Regions from separate parts of the Burkholderia crassaminum genome, predicted to be linked through region 4. Evidence: predicted binding sites of a transcription regulator. Region 4 holds the regulator's gene; each other region holds the start of a gene.
What was found. Region 4 encodes FliA, which starts transcription of late flagellar genes. Its sites were predicted from a motif close to CTAAAGTTTNNNNNNNNNNNGCCGNTA; they were not measured.
Positions count from the first base shown of each region.

Region 1 (3,203 bases), on a different replicon from region 4:
ATCTCGATGCGCAAGCCCTCGTGAGTGATCGCGATCCGGATCTGGTCCTGGTACGCGCGCAATGACGGGCTTTGTGCAATCGCCGCGCTCAGCTTCGCCTTCAGGCGTTCGAGCTTTTGCGTATCGACGATGTCGGCAAGTGCCGCGGGCGAGCTGGCCGGCACCGGTTGCGCTTTCTCGTCGATGGCCGGCGCCGGGTTCGACAGGTCGCGGCCGCCGCCTTGCACGACGCTCGGACGCGGCGCCTGGGCGTCTTTCCCGCCGGACAGCAGCGTCGACAGCGGCGTGTTGAAGTAATCCTCGATCCCTTGCTTGTCGTACTTGGACACCGAGCCGAGCAGCCACATCAGCAGGAAGAACGCCATCATCGCCGTGACGAAATCGGCGTAGGCGATTTTCCATGCGCCGCCGTGGTGGGCATCGTGGTCCTCGCCTTTCTTGCGGCGCACGACGACGCGCGATGCCGATGCGGACTGTTTCGACGGGTTGGAGCGACTGTCGGCCATGGCGCCTCCGTTACGCTGGCTTGGGCGACTTCGTCGCGCGGACGGCCTCGTCGAGCTCCTTGAAGCTCGGGCGATCGGCCGTGAACAGCACCTTGCGGCCGAATTCCACCGCCACCGCCGGCGCGTAGCCGCTCATCGACGCGAGCAGCACGGCCTTCACGCACTGGAACGGCTTGGCCGCGGCGCGGCCCTTCGCATTGAGCAGATCCGCGAGCGGACCGACGAAGCCATACGCGAGCAGGATGCCGAGGAACGTGCCGACGAGCGCGCCGGCGATCATCTTGCCGAGCACGGCCGGCGGCGCGCCGACCGAGCCCATCGTATGCACGACACCCATCACCGCCGCGACGATGCCGAACGCAGGCAGGCCGTCCGCCATCTTCTGGATCGCGTTGGCCGCGACCGACGCCTCCGCATGGTGCATATGCAGTTCTTCATCCATCAGGTCTTGCATTTCCAGCACGTTCACGTTGCCGCCCGACATCATCCGCAGATAATCGACGATGAAGTCGAGCAGGTGATGCTCTTCGAGCACATGCGAATACTTCTGGAACAGCGGGCTTTGCTCGGGCGCATCGACATCGGCCTCGAGCGCCATCATGCCGTCCTTGCGCGCCTTCTGCAGCAGCTCGTACAGCAGTGCGATCAGTTCTACGTATTGCTGTTTCGTATAGCTGCCGCCCTTGAAACAGGTCGGCAGGCTCTTGATCGTCTTCTTCAACGTCGTGACCGGATTGCTGACGACGAAGGCGCCCAGCGCGGCGCCGAAAATGCAAAGGAGTTCGAATGGTTGCAGCAAGGCCGGCAAATGGCCGCCCACGCCGACAAAGCTGCCGATCACCGACCCGATCACGACGATCCACCCGATGGCTACAAACATGATTACCTCTTGCGCGACTTGCGCTGCTGCATCTGTTGTCGAAAGGCGAGCGGGACATCCGGCCATACCGCTCCATGCCCGCGACGGCGCCGGATCGTTGTATGTGGGGTGCGATCCGGGCAGCCGTCCCGATGCGTCGCGACGCGATGCCGGTCGGCGGGTGTTGATGCAATAACGGCGATCGCCCGGACGACTGAACCCGTGATTCCACGTATCAAGCGGGATTCACGCCCGGCACACGTTTGCGAGCGCCGAGGTGCGCGATTTTCTTGATCGAAGTCAAAAAGTGCGCGGCCTTCGCGTTGATTTCCGTAGGGATGCGAACCGGAAACGGGGCGGCGCATGACGTAACCTTCCCCATGAAAGCTTCATCGCAGGATGCCGGGAACCGCGGCGCGCATCGTCGCCGAACGGCCGGGGCCGCGTGCCGGCAGGGTTTTCATCAGGACATACGGGGCGCCGCACGATCCATCATGGAGAAAGTACTGTTGCAGCCAACCGCAGGAGGGTGCACCGTGACGTCCGATTCCACTCCCTCGACCGCCTTCGTGTTCGCCGGCGGCGGCAGTCTTGGCGCGATCGAGGTCGGCATGCTCCGCGAACTGGTCGCGAGCGGCGAACGGCCCGATTGCGTCGTCGGTGCATCGGCCGGCGCGATCAATGCCGCCTATTTCGCCGGCCGGCCGGATGCGGACGGCGTCGCGATGCTCGCCGCGCTGTGGTGCAGGATCCGCCGCCAGGACGTCATGCCGTTCTCGATGCGCAGCATCGTCGCGATGCTGCTGCGCAACCGGCCGCATCTGGTCGAAGCCGACGCGCTGCGCCTGCTGCTGGAAAGGAACCTGCCGTACCGGCGGATCGAGCAGGCCGCGTTGCCGCTCCACATCGTCGCGACCGACGTGCTGAGCGGCCAGGAAGTCGTGCTGTCCGCCGGCCCGGTGGTGGATGCCGTGCAGGCCAGCGCGGCGATTCCCGGCGTGTTTCCGTCGGTCAGCATCGGCGGTGTGGAGCTGGTCGACGGCGGCGTCGCGAACAATACGCCGATCTCCGTGGCGATTGCGCTCGGCGTCAAGCGGATCGTCGTGCTGCCGGCCGGGTTTGCCTGTGCGTTGCGCGTACCGCCGCGCAGCGCGATCGCGCATGCGACGCACGCATTGACGCTCGTGATCGCGCGGCAACTGGTGCGCGATCTGGAGCTGTACGCGGCACGCGCGCAAATCCATGTCGTGCCGCCGCTTTGCCCGCTCGACGTGTCGTCATACGATTACTCGCAGTGTGCGCAACTGATCGACAAGGCCGCGGAACGTACGCGCACGTGGATCGACGCGGGCGGGCTCGCGGAGTGCGCGATTCCTGGCCCGCTGCGCGAGCACGATCATGCAGCGGCGTTGTCGCATTGAGGGTTGCTCGCGTGCCGTGCAAACTCATGAACGCCGAACGCCGAACGCCGAACGCCGAACGCCGAACGCCGAACGCCGAACGCCGAACGCCGAACGCCGAACGCCGAACGCCGACCGCCGACCGCCGACCGCCGACGGCAGAACGCGGAACGCCACGCTGCCTGCCCCTCTCCTCGAGAAAAAAAACGGCACCGTGCACGAGACACGGTGCCGCCAACGGCCTGAACGGCCGCACTGGTCAGTCGATCGCGCGCATCGCGTGGCGCAGTTCCTGATAGCTGCGCAGCCCCGCGACGCCGAGTTCGCGGCCGATCCCGCTGAGCCCGAACCCGCCCCAGCACACGTGCGGATAGATGAGCTGCGGTGCATTGATCCACACGAGCCCCGCGCGCACGCGCTGCTGGAATTGCTTTGCGA
Region 1 is NZ_OZ183800.1:3,160,408-3,163,610, reverse strand. Features, by position in the region: gene motB (flagellar motor protein MotB) at 1-506, opposite strand, end outside; gene motA (flagellar motor stator protein MotA) at 517-1,386, opposite strand; gene ACPTTF_RS31190 (patatin-like phospholipase family protein) at 1,860-2,786, shown strand; gene ACPTTF_RS31185 (aldehyde dehydrogenase family protein) at 3,025-3,203, opposite strand, start outside.
Region 1: motA (flagellar motor stator protein MotA) is a predicted target of FliA. The motif match lies at 1,559-1,585, and genes of this name have one in related genera.

Region 2 (3,203 bases), 3.3 Mb from region 4:
CACGATGTCGGGGCCGGCCGGCGACAGTGACATGTCGCCCGTCGGCGTGGGCAGCGGCGCGGAGCCGGCGGCCTGCGCGGCGGGGAGCGTCAATGCGGCGCCCAGCGCCGCGACGGCGGAAACGGCGGCGACGCGGTATGGCAACGGAATGCGGAAATATGGCATGCGGCCCTCTTCTGATTGTTGTGACGGAACGGCGGCGCGGCTGCGCAGCCGTGTATCGGAAGGGACCGTGGTTGCCGGGTTCGAGCCCGGTCTGTCGAAACTTGAGATGCCGCGAACGGCGGCGAGGTGCTACGAGGTGCGGCAGGGACGGTAGCGGCGGCGCCGCCGCCGGTCAGTCAGTGTTTCAGCGCGTGAGTGCCGATACGCGCCCGTCGGGGCCATAGACGCCGGCCGGCGCGGGCGCCGAGCGCAGTACCGCGAGCGCGCGCTCGTTGTAGTCCATCCGGATCCGGATCAGCATCCCGTTGTTCGCATTGGCCTGGCGCGCGCGTTCGGCGGACTGTTGCAGCAGCTGCCAGCGGCCGGCGAGGCGTGCATCGCGCTCGGCGGCCTGGTCCATCCCCTTCTTGCCGGACGGAAAGCCGAGTGCGGAAAGCTGGGTGTCGCGCGTGCGTTCGAGCTGCGCGAGCCGGTCGATCAGCTCGCTCTTCTTCTCGACGATCCCGGGCAGCATCTCGAGCGGCTGGGCCATCGTGAGCGCCTTTTCCTCGTAGGCGAGCAGGGACGCGAACGCCTCGACCGTCGCGTGTTCGTCGTTGACCGTGGCCAGCAGCTCTTCTCTCATCGCGTCATGCTCGTCGTGCCGGCGCGGGTTGGGCGCCGGCAAACCGGGGGACCGGCCTCGCGAGGCCGGCTTCAGCTGCCCGGGCGCTGCTGCTGCAGCAGCTCGCGGGCGGTATTCAATACGCCGTCGGCAATCTTGTTCGCGTCGATCGTCAGCGTGCCGTTGTTCAGCGCGTCCTTGATCGACTGGACCAGGCCCGTGTCGATGTCGCCGTTGCCGGACGCGGATACCGAACGCAGCTGGCCGGACAGACCCGACAGGTTCACGGTCGTGTCGCCGCCGGTCGACCCTGCATCGCCCGCTTGCGCGGACGAAGACGAGGCCGTGCCGGATTGCGCACGGTTCGCGCCGTTGCCGGTCGGCGCCAGAGGGCTCGGGTTCGGAGTGGAATCGATCTTCACGATGGGTTTCCTGTTCGGTTTGACCCAGATAACGGCCGGGTCGGCCCGAACTTTAGCATCGCGAGCCCGAAATGCTCCGAATAAACAATTCTTTACACTCTTGCGGCGAGATCCGTCCCTATAACGGAATTTCCACGGTGCCGGCGTCCTTGACGATCGCCGTGACGATCTGGCCCGCCGCCATTCGCACCCGTACCGACTGGCCGGGCGCGGCATTCGCCAGCGCGCTGCCCTCGGCCGAAATCGTGAACCCGGGCCCGGCCGCGACGACCCGCACCGTCTGGCCGGCCGACACCGACGCCGCGCTCTTCAGCAGGTCCTGCCGCAGCGGCAGCCCGGCCGAGATGCGCGCGAGCGCGGTCGAGCCGATCGCCTGCGCCGGATCGGTGATCACCGCGAGCGGCAGCACCGTCAGGTCGCCGTCGCGGGCGACCAGGTCGGCCGCGGAGAGCGGCTCGCCGGGCGCGATCTGGCGCGCGGCGACGTAATAAGTGGCCTGCACGGTGACCTTCGCCTGCAGGTAGACGGTCCACGGCCGCTCGCCCGCGCAGCGCACGCCGACCGTCGTGCGGCCCCACAGGCGCGCGCCGGTCGGCAGGAACGGTTCGAGCGTCGTGCACGCGGCGAGCCCGCGCGGAAACGCGGTCGTGACCGTCGCGGAGGGCTTGCCGGGCAAGCCCGCGATCTGTTGCTGCAGGAACGCGAGGGCCGCGCGGCGGATCGACTCGGGATCCTGCTGGCCGGGCGGTGTCACGGGCTGGGCCGCATTGGCCGCCGGGGCCGGGTTGGCGGAACCTGCCGTCGTGCGCGGCGCCGGTAAGGCCGACGCGGCGCGGGCCGCCGCCACGCGCGCGGCGATCGCCGGCTGCGGGGCGGGCCGTGCGGGATTCGACGCGGGCTCGGCCGTGCCGGCGACGACCGTCGCGATCGCATTCGGATCGGCGGCGCGCGGCGTGCCGTATCCGGCGTTCGTGCGGGCGGCTGCGTAGACGGGGCGAGGCGCAGCGGCCGGCGCAGGAGCCGGCGGCGGGACGGTCGTCACGACCATCGTGCCGGCCGGTTGCGGCGCGTAGCCGGCAGCGCCGGCACCCGCGCCGCTCGCCGCGCGACCCGCGTCCGGCGCCAGGACTGAACCCGTCGCCGCATTCCCGCCGAACGGCCCGCCGCTCGCCGCATTGGCGTGCGCGAGCGCGGTTTCGGCCGTCTCGCCGCGTCCGGGAATCACGATCATCCCGTCGTCCGCGTGCGCGGCCGGGGCGGCGATCCACAGCGCCGCAGCGAGCGCAAATGCACGCGCAAACGCACGCGCAAACGCACGCCGGACGTGCGTGAGCCGCCCGTTCCTGCCGCGAAGTGCGCTGCCAGTCATCGCCGTATCCCCGATCCGTTGCTCCGCTTCGCATTCTAGGGAGCGGGGCCGTCGCGCAAACGATGAATAGAGGGGGCCTTTGCCGCGTTATTCGCCCGATTGCCGGTTGCGTCCGGCGCCTACCATCGCTGTCATGGAAAAAAGCCTCTCGGGTCGCCATCCGGCGCGAGGGGCGTGCAGCGCTTCATACGGAGAGACGCACACATGCTGGACAAACTCGATGCGGAATTCGCGTTCGGCCGACAGGCGCTCGACGTGCGCGCCTACCGGCAGGAACTGCTGTCGTCGAACATCGCGAACTCCGACACGCCCGGCTATCAGGCCCGCGACGTCGATTTCGCGTCGACGCTCGCGCGCTCGTTGAAGCAGGCGGGCGGCGGCCTCGCGCCGAGCAACGCCGGGCAACTGCCGATGACGCGGCCGGCCGGCGTGACGAGCGGCATGTCGATGGTGTCGACGGCGGCGGGCCACATGGCCGGCACCGCGAAGCTGATCCCGACGGGCGGCCCGGCGGACGACTACGGCCGCGCGCAGTACCGGATGCCGCTGCAGCCGTCGCTCGACGGCAACACGGTCGATCTCGACGTCGAGCGCGTGCAGTTCGCGAACAACGCGCTGCACTACCAGACCGGGATGACCGTGA
Region 2 is NZ_OZ183799.1:3,528,814-3,532,016, reverse strand. Features, by position in the region: gene ACPTTF_RS16410 (SGNH/GDSL hydrolase family protein) at 1-165, opposite strand, end outside; gene ACPTTF_RS16405 (flagella synthesis protein FlgN) at 350-790, opposite strand; gene flgM (flagellar biosynthesis anti-sigma factor FlgM) at 862-1,191, opposite strand; gene flgA (flagellar basal body P-ring formation chaperone FlgA) at 1,310-2,560, opposite strand; gene ACPTTF_RS16390 (flagellar basal body rod protein FlgB) at 2,765-3,203, shown strand, end outside.
Region 2: flgM (flagellar biosynthesis anti-sigma factor FlgM) is a predicted target of FliA. The motif match lies at 1,221-1,247, and genes of this name have one in related genera.

Region 3 (3,203 bases), 3.3 Mb from region 4:
GCGAGCAGCTCGTCGAGCACGTCGGTCGAGCCGTGCTGCGCGGCATCCGGGTCGGCCGGCGCGAGCGCGGCCGCGAGGCGCGCCTGCGGCTCGCGCATCAGTGCCGCGAGCGGGCGCTGGCCGGCCAGCCATTGCGCCAGATGGGATTCGTAGAAAAGACCGCTTTCGCTCACGGCCTGCGCGAGCGCTGCGCGCAGCGCCGCGACCGGCAGGGCCGCGGCCGCGTCACGCGTCGCCGCTGCGGACGACGCCGCGGTGGAGGCAGACGTGGAAGACGCCGCCGGATCGGAGGCGGCCGGCGCGCGGGCCGGCACGGCCGTGTCGGTCAACAGCACGGTGGGATCGGCCAGCAGCGGCACGCGCCCGGCAATGGCCGGCGTCGAGTCGCCGCCGGCCCGCGAGATCGCGTCGAGCACGCGCCCGACGTCGGACAGTGCGGTCTGTGTGGAGGCTGGCGGCGCGGCGGGCGGGCTGCCGGCCGAAGGCGAAGATGGCGCGCCGGTGCCCGGCGTGCCGACCTGCGAGGTCGCGCCGCCGCCGGCGGGCGCCGACACGGTGCCGGTCAGCAAGCTGTCGAGGCGGCTCGCCAGCAGCGCGGCCGCAACGGAGTCGATACCGGTCATGATCGGAGCCTGCTCACCTCAGCCACATCGTTGCGAATCCGGGAACGGCACACCGGTGCCGCTCGCGGGAACTGCGCGCCTGCCGCAACGGGCTCGTGCGCCCCCGCGCCCGTTTCCCCGGAAACGGACCCTACCCGCGCGCGCGGTAGAGATCGGTCAATACCTTGGTCGAGCGCCGCGCCTCGAACAGCGCGGACAGCCGCGCGACGTCCGGGCTCGCGAGATCGCGGATCGCGGCGTCGTCGGCCAGGATGCGGCGGATCAGGTCGAGCTTGCGGCCGAGATCCGATTCGTCGAGCACGACGCCCGGATCGGCCTCCTTCAGCCCGTCGACAAGCTGCATGAATTCGGCCTGCAACCCCGGCAACGCGCTCCAGTCGGCGCTGCGGGCGGCGCCCAGCATCCGGCCCGACACGGCGGCGAGCGCCTCGTAACGTGCGAAGTATTCGGCCTTGCGATTCATCGTGATGCTTCCACTGCCTGTTGCGCGGCCATCCGCGCGACCTCCGGGGCGATCCCCGTCCATGCTTCCTCGAGCGTCGCGAGCAGCCCGTCGACCTCGACCAGCATCGCGTCGCTCGCCTGTGCGTTCGCTTCCAGCAGACGCCGGCCGATATACGCATACAGCGCGTCCAGCCGCTCCGCGATCTCGCCGCCCGCGTCGCGGTTCAGCGACGCCTTCAGCCCGCTCTCGACGATCCGGATCGCCTTGCCGATCGCATCGCCGCGCGCGGACACATTGCCCTGCTGCAAATGCAGGCGTGCCAGCGCAACCGCCTGCCGCGCGCCCTGGTACAGCATCGCGATCAACCGGTGCGGGGAGGCGCCCATCACCCCCGTCTCGACGCCGACACGCGCGTAGGCATTGGCTCCAGCGTGTCCTGGGGAAAACATGCGCATCTCCTTGTTATGCCTTGGCTATACGGGAACCGCCGTCGTGCATCGCACGACGCGGCCTTCACCGGAGTTATCGGAAGGGATTTGGAAAGCTTTAGGCAAGCCGGGCCTGCCGCCAGGCGCCGAAGGCGCCGGCCAGCGCGGAGCCCTTCCCTGAATAACCCTGTCCGGATGGCCGTCCCCGGATGCCCGTTGCCGGATGCCCGTCGCGTCAGACCGACATCTGCGAGATTTCGTTGTAAGCGCTCACCAACTTGTTGCGGACCTGGAGCCCGAACTGGAAGCCGATGTTGGCTTTCTGCATGTCGACCATCACGTCGTTCAGCGACACGTTCGGCGCCCCGACCTCGAATGCCTGCGCCTCGCCGAGCGCGTGCTGCTGGTCGCCGCTGATCTTGTCGAGCGACGCCTTCATCGCGCTCGCGAACGTGCCGGCCGTCGCCGCGCCCGAGCCGGCCAGCGCTGCCGTCGGGCTCGCGACGCCGCCGGACGCCTGCGCGGCCATCGACTGCATCTGTTGCAACACCGAACCGATTCCGCTGACGTTCGCAGTCATGCTGTCCCCAAAACTGAGAGAAGTGCCCCGGAGCACCGGGTGTTTCCGCCGGCGCCGCACCACGCGCACCATGCCGGATCGCGAAAAAGGATAGCAGCGTGACGCGCGTCAAAGCCGAGAAAGTACGGGGGAAACCCCGCTCTTTTCGGTCGATCGGAGTAGGGCCCGGGTCACGATAATCGCATCGTGTCATTGTCCGCCCGCTCGTCCGAGCGAGCTCAGTCGTCCCGCTCCGGAGAAACTCGACGCATGGATTCGCAGGCCAACTCGCTGATCAATCCCGACGCCCGCGCGGGCCTCGCCAGCCCGGCGCCCGGCGCCGCCGCGGCCGCCGCGATGCCGGGCGTGGGTGGCGCCGGCGCGGACTTCGGCCTCGGCGGCTTCGCGGAACGCATTCCCGGCATCTCGCGGATGAAGGGCAACCCGAAGCTGCCGTTCCTGATCGCCGTCGCGTTCGCGGTCGCCGTGATCACCGCGCTCGTGCTGTGGAGCCGCGCGCCCGACTACCGCGTGCTGTACAGCAACCTGTCGGACCGCGACGGCGGCGCGATCATTGCCGCGCTCCAGCAGGCAAACGTTCCCTACAAGTTCGCCGATGCCGGCGGCGCGATCCTCGTGCCGTCGAACCAGGTGCATGAAACGCGCCTGAAGCTCGCCGCGATGGGGCTGCCGAAAGGCGGCTCGGTCGGCTTCGAGCTGATGGACAACCAGAAATTCGGCATCAGCCAGTTCGCCGAACAGATCAACTACCAGCGCGCGCTCGAAGGCGAGCTGCAGCGCACCATCGAATCGATCAACGCCGTGCGCGGCGCACGCGTGCATCTCGCGATCCCGAAGCCGTCGGTGTTCGTGCGCGACAAGGAATCGCCGAGCGCGTCGGTGTTCGTCGACCTTTACCCGGGCCGCGTGCTCGACGAGGGCCAGGTGCAGGCGATCACGCGGATGGTGTCGTCCGGCGTGCCCGACATGCCCGCGAAGAACGTGACGATCGTCGACCAGGACGGCAACCTGCTGACCCAGACCGCATCGGCATCCGGCCTCGACGCCAGCCAGCTCAAGTACGTGCAGCAGGTCGAACACAACACGCAGAAACGCATCGACGCGATCCTCGCGCCGATCTTCGGCGC
Region 3 is NZ_OZ183799.1:3,569,607-3,572,809, forward strand. Features, by position in the region: gene ACPTTF_RS16580 (flagellar hook-length control protein FliK) at 1-623, opposite strand, end outside; gene ACPTTF_RS16585 (flagellar protein FliT) at 754-1,086, opposite strand; gene fliS (flagellar export chaperone FliS) at 1,083-1,517, opposite strand; gene fliE (flagellar hook-basal body complex protein FliE) at 1,732-2,076, opposite strand; gene fliF (flagellar basal-body MS-ring/collar protein FliF) at 2,326-3,203, shown strand, end outside.
Region 3: fliS (flagellar export chaperone FliS) is a predicted target of FliA. The motif match lies at 1,592-1,618, and genes of this name have one in related genera.

Region 4 (3,203 bases):
AGCTCGACGAGGCGACCCACCTCGGCGGCGTGCTCGACACGGTGATCCGCTACAAGCTGCCGATCCATTACGTGTCGACCGGCCAGAAGGTGCCGGAGAACCTGTACGTCGCGTCGACCAAATTCCTGCTGAAGAGCGCGTTCTGTGTACCGCGCGACGGCTCGCCCTTCGTGCCGCAAGACGAGGACATGCCGACGCTGCTTTCCGCACTGACCGCACGTTCCACCGCCGAGCTGCACGAGGTGCGATTTGGATAAACGGATCATCGACCAGGCCGAAGGGCTGCGGCGCCTGCTGGCCGGGCGCGCGTCGCGCATCGTCGCGGTGGCGGGCGGGCCGGCGGGTGTCGGCTGCACGTCCACCGTCGTGAACCTGGCGGCGGCGCTCGCGTCGCTCGGCAAGGATGTGCTCGTCGTCGACGAGCGCGCCGACGTGCATTCGGCCAGCGCGACGCTCGCGGGCGCGTGGCTGCGCGACGGCGAGCGCACGCGGGTCGCGGCCGGCTTCGGCCTGTGCGGCGCCGCACGGCTCGCGCGCGCCGGCTACACCGACGCGCAGCTGAGCGATTTCATCGACGGGCCGGCCGACATCGTCCTCGTCGACGCGCAGCTCGGCGCCGACGGTTCGTTTTCGGCGCTCGCACGTGAAGCGCACGACGTGCTGGTCGTGACGCGGGTCGCCGCGCAGGCGATCACCGAAGCGTACGCGTGCATGAAGCGGCTGCATTTCGCGCATGCGTTCGCGCAGTTCCGCGTGCTGACCAATCACGTCGGCAGCCACGCGGACGCGAAGGTCGCGTTCGACAACCTCGCGGGCGTCGCGAGCCGCTACCTGACGGTGTCGATCGCCGACGCGGGGTGCGTGAGCGCCGATCCGCTCGTCGAGCATGCGCGCGAGCTGATGCGCGCGGCGGTCGACGCGTTCCCGTCGTCGGCCGCCGCGCGCGACTACCGGCAGATTGCCGCCGACCTGCTGTACTGGCCGATGCGCCCGCGAACGGGCGCGGGCCGCGCCGTGCACGCGGGCGGCAAGCCGTCGTATGAGGCGGGCGCGGCACACGCCGCGTGAGTGCCACCGGAAGGAGGGGGCCATGATGTACAACGCTCAAGGAAAGATGTCCCAGGCCGACGTGCTCGCGCAATATGCGCCGCTCGTGCGCCGCCTCGGGCTGCAGCTCGTCGCGAAGATGCCGGCGAGCGTCGACCTCGACGACCTGATCCAGGCCGGCATGATCGGCCTGATGGACGCGGCCGGCCGCTACAAGGAAGACCAGGGCGCGCAGTTCGAGACCTACGCGACGCAGCGCATTCGCGGCGCGATGCTCGACGAGCTGCGCAGCAACGACTGGCTGCCGCGCAGCCTGCGCAAGACGTCGCGCGAGGTCGAGCACGCGGTGCACCAGGTCGAGCAGCATCTCGGTCGCTCGGCGAGCGAGACCGAGATCGCGGAGCACCTGAAGATGCCGCTCGACGAATACCAGGGGATGTTGCAGGACCTGCACGGCAGCCAGCTGATCTACTACGAGGATTTCGACCGCGCGGCCGACGACGAGCCGTTCCTCGACCGCTATCGCGTCGATCACGCCGATCCGCTGTCGGCGCTGCTCGACGAGCACCTGCGCGAAGCGCTCGTCGAGGCGATCGAGCGGCTGCCGGAGCGCGAGAAGCTGCTGATGTCGCTGTACTACGAACGGGGTCTGAATCTGCGCGAGATCGGCGCGGTGCTCGAAGTGAGCGAGTCGCGCGTATGCCAGTTGCACAGCCAGGCCGTCGCGCGCCTGCGCGCACGGCTGCGCGAACAGGCGTGGGTCGGCGCGGAATCCTGACCCTTTCCTGACGGCCGCGCGCGCCGACGCCGCGCGCCTGGCATCGGTGTGCGCATTTTGCGCGCCGATTTGCTACAATCCTTCCCGTTTTCCGAGGAGCGTTGCGACGGGCCAGTCTGGGCCCGCCAGGCTCGGAAGGCTTCACCAAGCAGCCGTGCGGCGCGCGTTTAGCGTGTTGTCGCGCCGGCCCCGCTTCCTGAACGGCGCTCACGTCACCAATCTAGAAACTTTTTAGAAAGGAGGGCGTGATGAACGCCATTATCGATTCCAAAGCTTCCAACGATTTCGTCGTCGCCGACATGGCGCTGGCCGGCTGGGGCCGCAAGGAACTGAACATTGCCGAGACCGAAATGCCGGGCCTCGTGCAGATCCGCGACGAATACAAGGCACAGCAGCCGCTGAAGGGCGCGCGCATCGCCGGTTCGCTGCACATGACGATCCAGACGGGCGTGCTGATCGAGACGCTGAAGGCGCTCGGCGCGGACGTCCGCTGGGCGTCGTGCAACATCTTCTCGACCCAGGACCACGCGGCTGCCGCGATCGTCGAAGCCGGCACGCCGGTGTTCGCGTTCAAGGGCGAATCGCTCGACGAATACTGGGAGTTCTCGCACCGCATCTTCGAATGGCCGAACGGCGAATTCGCGAACATGATCCTGGACGACGGCGGCGACGCAACGTTGCTGCTGATCCTCGGCTCGAAGGCCGAGAAGGACCGTTCGGTGATCGCGAAGCCGACCAACGAGGAAGAAGTCGCGCTGTACAAGTCGATCGCGGCGCACCTCGACATCGACCCGACCTGGTACTCGAAGCGCCTCGCGCACATCAAGGGCGTGACCGAAGAAACCACGACCGGCGTGCACCGCCTGTACCAGATGGAAAAGGACGGCCGCCTGCCGTTCCCGGCGTTCAACGTGAACGATTCGGTCACGAAGTCGAAGTTCGACAACCTGTACGGCTGCCGTGAATCGCTGGTCGACGGCATCAAGCGCGCGACCGACGTGATGATCGCGGGCAAGGTCGCGGTCGTTGCGGGCTACGGCGATGTGGGCAAGGGCTGCGCGCAATCGCTGCGCGGCCTGGGCGCGACCGTGTGGGTCACCGAAATCGATCCGATCTGCGCACTGCAGGCGGCGATGGAAGGCTACCGCGTCGTGACGATGGAATACGCGGCCGACAAGGCGGACATCTTCGTGACGGCCACCGGCAACTTCCACGTGATCGGCCACGACCACATGAAGGCGATGCGCCACAACGCGATCGTCTGCAACATCGGCCACTTCGACTCGGAAATCGACGTCGCGTCGACCCGCCAGTACCAGTGGGAAAACATCAAGCCGCAGGTCGACCACATCATCTTCCCGGACGGCAAGCGCGTGAT
Region 4 is NZ_OZ183799.1:237,172-240,374, forward strand. Features, by position in the region: gene flhF (flagellar biosynthesis protein FlhF) at 1-257, shown strand, start outside; gene ACPTTF_RS01000 (MinD/ParA family protein) at 250-1,068, shown strand; gene ACPTTF_RS01005 (RNA polymerase sigma factor FliA) at 1,091-1,825, shown strand; S-adenosyl-L-homocysteine riboswitch at 1,913-2,041, shown strand; gene ahcY (adenosylhomocysteinase) at 2,074-3,203, shown strand, end outside.